DNA from 2 places in the Paenibacillus sp. FSL K6-3182 genome. Region 1 is predicted to be linked to the other one. Evidence: riboswitches for the same ligand, from Rfam matches in the RefSeq annotation. Region 1 holds a riboswitch; the other holds the start of a gene.
The links. Region 1 has a riboswitch for thiamine pyrophosphate ahead of MHH56_RS20965 (ABC transporter ATP-binding protein). Riboswitches for the same ligand answer to the same signal wherever they lie in the genome.
Positions count from the first base shown of each region.

Region 2: another riboswitch for thiamine pyrophosphate. It lies ahead of MHH56_RS14030 (ABC transporter substrate-binding protein); the one in region 1 lies ahead of MHH56_RS20965 (ABC transporter ATP-binding protein).

Region 1 is NZ_CP150265.1:4,700,627-4,702,828, reverse strand. It holds gene MHH56_RS20970 (ABC transporter permease) at 1-297, opposite strand, end outside; gene MHH56_RS20965 (ABC transporter ATP-binding protein) at 278-1,054, opposite strand; TPP riboswitch at 1,142-1,244, opposite strand; gene MHH56_RS20960 (DUF1273 domain-containing protein) at 1,332-1,889, shown strand; gene MHH56_RS20955 (metalloregulator ArsR/SmtB family transcription factor) at 2,096-2,202, shown strand, end outside.
Region 2 is NZ_CP150265.1:3,255,274-3,257,475, reverse strand. It holds gene MHH56_RS14035 (MTH1187 family thiamine-binding protein) at 1-97, opposite strand, end outside; gene MHH56_RS14030 (ABC transporter substrate-binding protein) at 166-1,206, opposite strand; TPP riboswitch at 1,389-1,503, opposite strand; gene MHH56_RS14025 (glycosyltransferase) at 1,640-2,202, opposite strand, start outside.

The DNA.
Region 1 (2,202 bases):
GTACAGCGCCTTCTCCAGTATTCGGAAAGTGTACATGCCTGCTGCGAGCGTAGTCCCAATAATAATCGACAATAGAAAACCGAGGGACACTTCTTTAAGCGTAGCCAGCAGATGTTTGCCAAGCAGCAGATGGCCATCTTCGATTAATGCCTGAGCTATTGAGCTAGGTGACGGCAGTATGTAGGGTGGAACCAATCCGAGCTGTGCGACCGCTTGCCAAACGAGCAGTAAGCTAAAGAGCAGCAGTATAAATAGTCCGTAATGGCTCAGCCACTGGTTAATTAGAGGTTTGCGCATGCAGTCTTCGCTCCAAATCTTGCCGCAGCTTGATGAAGTCGGGTTCATAATTTTGCTCATAGTGTCTTGGTCTCGGCAAAGGAACGACTATTTCCTGTATCCCTTGCGCTTCGCTAGCAGCACCTGGCAACAAATAAATGCGGTCGCTCAGCAATATCGCTTCCTCAAGATCATGTGTGATAAAGAGTACTGTTATTCCAAGATCGCTCCACAGCTCGAGCAGCCACTTATGCATGCCGCGTTTGGTCATGGCATCAAGCGCGCCAAACGGTTCGTCCAGCAGCAGCAGCTCTTGTCCGGTTACTAGCGTGCGCAGAAAAGCTGCCCGCTGTCGCATGCCGCCTGACAACTCGTCAGGGTAAGCTTGTTCATAGCCTGCCAGTCCGAAGCGAGCAAGCAGCTCTATGATTTGGATCGTGGTATAATGGGGATTGCTGCGTGCCAGCTCAAGTGGAAGCAGACAATTGCCGAGTATTGTTCTCCATGGCAGAAGAAGATCCTTTTGCGGCATATAAGCAATTTTGCCGAGACGATTGGGGGCAGGCTTGCCATGCAGCCTAATTTCACCTAGGCTAGGCTGAAGCAATCCGGCCATGAGCTTAAAGAGAGTGCTTTTGCCTGAGCCGCTAGCACCGATGATAGAGACAAACTCACCTGAGTAGGCTTGAAGCGAAAGATTAGACAGTATAGATGTTTCAGCAAGCTTGTCGTAGGTGTAGCTTACTTGGTGAAGTGAGATTATAGCTGTAATACGCATCCCTCCGTAAACAAATAAAGACCCACCCATTTCCGAGGGGAAATGAGCGGGTCTAACGATCACACAAGGCTTGCGCGCATGGATGAATGCTTTGCTGCTCCACTTCCCTCCGCTGGAATGATCCAGATCAGGTTCCAAGGGTCCGGAGCAGTTGCTCCATCTCAGCCGGTAGGCTCCCCTAGTGAAATAAATAGGTTTATATGCAATTTGTATTTTTTCTACTATAGCATACACTGGATAGATGTAAACCATAATTATCCGAAAAGGCGTTGGACAAATGAAAAATTTACTCGTAACGGGCTACCGAGCGCATGAGCTTAATATTTTTAGCCAGAAGCATGAGGGCATTGTTTATATAAAAAAAGCGCTGACAGGCAAGCTGGTTCCGCTTATAGAAGATGGGCTTGAGTGGGTGATTACCCCGGGTCAATATGGCGTGGATTTGTGGGCGTGCGAGGTCGTGATTGCGCTGAAGGAAATTTATCCTCATTTGAGACTTTCAATTATTTCGGCATACAGCAATCCGGAAGAGAAATGGAAGGATGATAAAAAGGAGTTTTATCAGCAGGTTTTAAAAGGGGTCGATTATTACGCTTCGGTCAGCAACCAGCCGTATAATGGCATTTGGCAGTTTACGGCTAGGGACGAGCTGCTGTTTCGGAAAACGGACGGTATTCTGCTCGTTTATGATGAGGATGCAGGCGAGGGCAGCCCCAAGTTTTTTAAAGAAAAAGCGTTAAAGAAACAGCAATCTGAGGACTATGGTTATTTCAGCATAAGCTCGGAGGACATTCAGAGCATTGCGGATGACGACAACCTGTATTCGGAAAATTAACGATGCATGGTAGTTGAGTAAGAGGAGTTTATTTCATGCTGGCAGGCAGAGACCTGTCAGCATTTTTTTATGCGCCAAGCTGACTGTTTATGCTATCGAGATACATTGAGATTGACAAATAATAGGTGGCGTATTATTATCTGATTAGATAAATATCTAATTAGACGTAAATTAAATTTGCTTGGTGGAGGAAGAGGTGGCGAACGGTGCAATTAGATAAGGTGGTAGCCTATCATAAGGCATTATCCGATCCGACGAGAATTAAATTGTTGATTATGCTGGCCGAAGGTGAGCTTAATGGGCAGGTGCTCGC
Region 2 (2,202 bases), 1.4 Mb from region 1:
CTTTAATGATTTCAATTGCACGATCCACGTAAGGAATAACACTTTCGCCGCCTGGCGTTGTCGGTAATATTTGAATACTTACTAATGCGTTTGCCATTTGATTTCCTTCTTTCTCATCGTTGTAAGTGAGAGCGGGCTTTCCCGCCCTCCATATGTTCGAATAGCTTATTGTGGTAAAAATTCGTTCGTAAATGCCTTCTCCGCTTCAAGCTCCTTCTCCAGCAGCTTGTGCTCAAACATCCATGCCGCATAGTTTTCCCATACGCTTAACTTCTGTTCGCCCCAGCGCGGCGCGTCATCTTGATATTTGGAGCTTAACCATTTTTGGCTGGCGCGCACAAGCTCTGCGTTCAAATCCGGCTCTGCTTTTATTAAAATTTCTGCTGCATCCTCCGCATTGCTGATCGCGTATTGGTAGCCCTTGGATACGGCAGCAGTAAACGCTTTGACTGTTTCCGGCTTATTCTTAATCAAATCTTCGTTCGTCACGATTACCGGCGTATAATAATCCAGTTTGTCGCTGTAGTCTGTTAAATAAACCATATTGATCTTCTCGCCGCGCAGCTCTGCTTCCACGCCAGTCCATGCGTAGTAAATCCATGCAAAATCAATATCCCGTTTCACTGCCGTAAAAAAGTCGCCGTCGCCGATGCTTATCATATTTACTTTGCTCACATCTGCACCCTTCTCCTGCATAAGCGATTGAATGACCGCCTCCTCAACAGGAGCGCCCCAGCCGCCATACGTTTTCCCTTCAAATTTCTCAGGTGAATCGATTCCCTTTGCAAGCGGAGAAGCAAAACCTGAGGTGTTGTGCTGAATGACAGCGGCGATCGATACGAGCGGCACGCCGGCAATTCTCGCCATCGTGACAGACTCCTGATAGCTTACGCCAAACTGCACATTGCCCGAAGCGACCATTTGATCGGCACCGCTTTGTCCTGGTTGAATAATTTCAACATCCAAGCCTTGCTCCTTAAAAAAACCTTTATCTCTAGCTACATAAAGTCCGGTATGATTCGTATTTGGTGTCCAGTCGAGTACAACCTGCACCTTCTCTAGCGGCTTGTCCGCTGTTCCCTCTTGCTCTTTCGGCTGTTCGCCCTTGTTCCCAGCGCCACCGCCGCAGCCTGCCAGCGCCAATACGAACACTAGCATCGCGGCCACGATTTTCCACGACAAATGCCCTGTTTTTTTCTGATTCATGATGTTGTTCCCCTCTCCATGCTTCGATTCTTATAGGCGACGACTCCTCGTAGTATCCGGTTCCATGGCTGCATCATTCTAATCGCAACAAAAAAAAGCGTCCCCCTAATCCGGAGGACGCCATATCATTGGCTGTGCAGCTGTTTATACAGCAAATGCTTGATCAATTTGATCTCGCCTGCTTGCAAAACAGAGCTTCTGTCCCTACGCTGGCATTATCCAGATCAGGTTTAACGGGTCGGAATTGTATAGAAAATCCCCTCTCAGCCGGCCTAACCAGCTCCCCGGAACATATTCGGTTTCGTCAATACCATTCATTGTATAGCAAAACCCGCATTTAATGCTAGTTTTTTTTGAAAATGATTATCATCAAGCCGCGATACTCATCCTCTTACTATGCGGCAGCCAGAACGTGCAGCTCCTGCACCCGCTGTCATTGCCCTAGATCAACATGCTCATCCAGCCATTCAACCTTTGCTTCTTCAGCAGCCTTCGAACCTTCTAAGTCTGCCGTATCTTGGATCTCTACTGCAGAAGCAAGGCGTCCATATACGAGCAAATAAGCAGCTGTCAGCTCTTTTGACATCTCTTCAGACGTTAGCCGCTCTAGCAGATGGATGTATTCTAGCTGCTCCTGCGGTTTATTATCCGCACGTGTAATCTTCACATAGGTAAAACCGGCCTGCAAATAAAGCTGGCTAACTTGTTCTGCTGAGTACTGTGATGTCGCTTGATGCTGTGCTTGTGCATTAGCAGGATCTAAATATTGCCGAATATTGTCGAAATAATAGCGATTGGCAAAACACCCGACTAGCCAGCCGCCAGGCTTTAGAAGTCGAACTAGACTTTTCATTGCTTGCGGTGTCCCGTATGCATGAGCATCTCCGATTACGATGCCGTCAAAACCTTCAACAGGCAGCCTCCAATCCTTCGGATCATTCGAGCGGAATACGGTAATTCCCGAAGCTTCTGCTACTCTAGCCGCCAGCTCGTTAC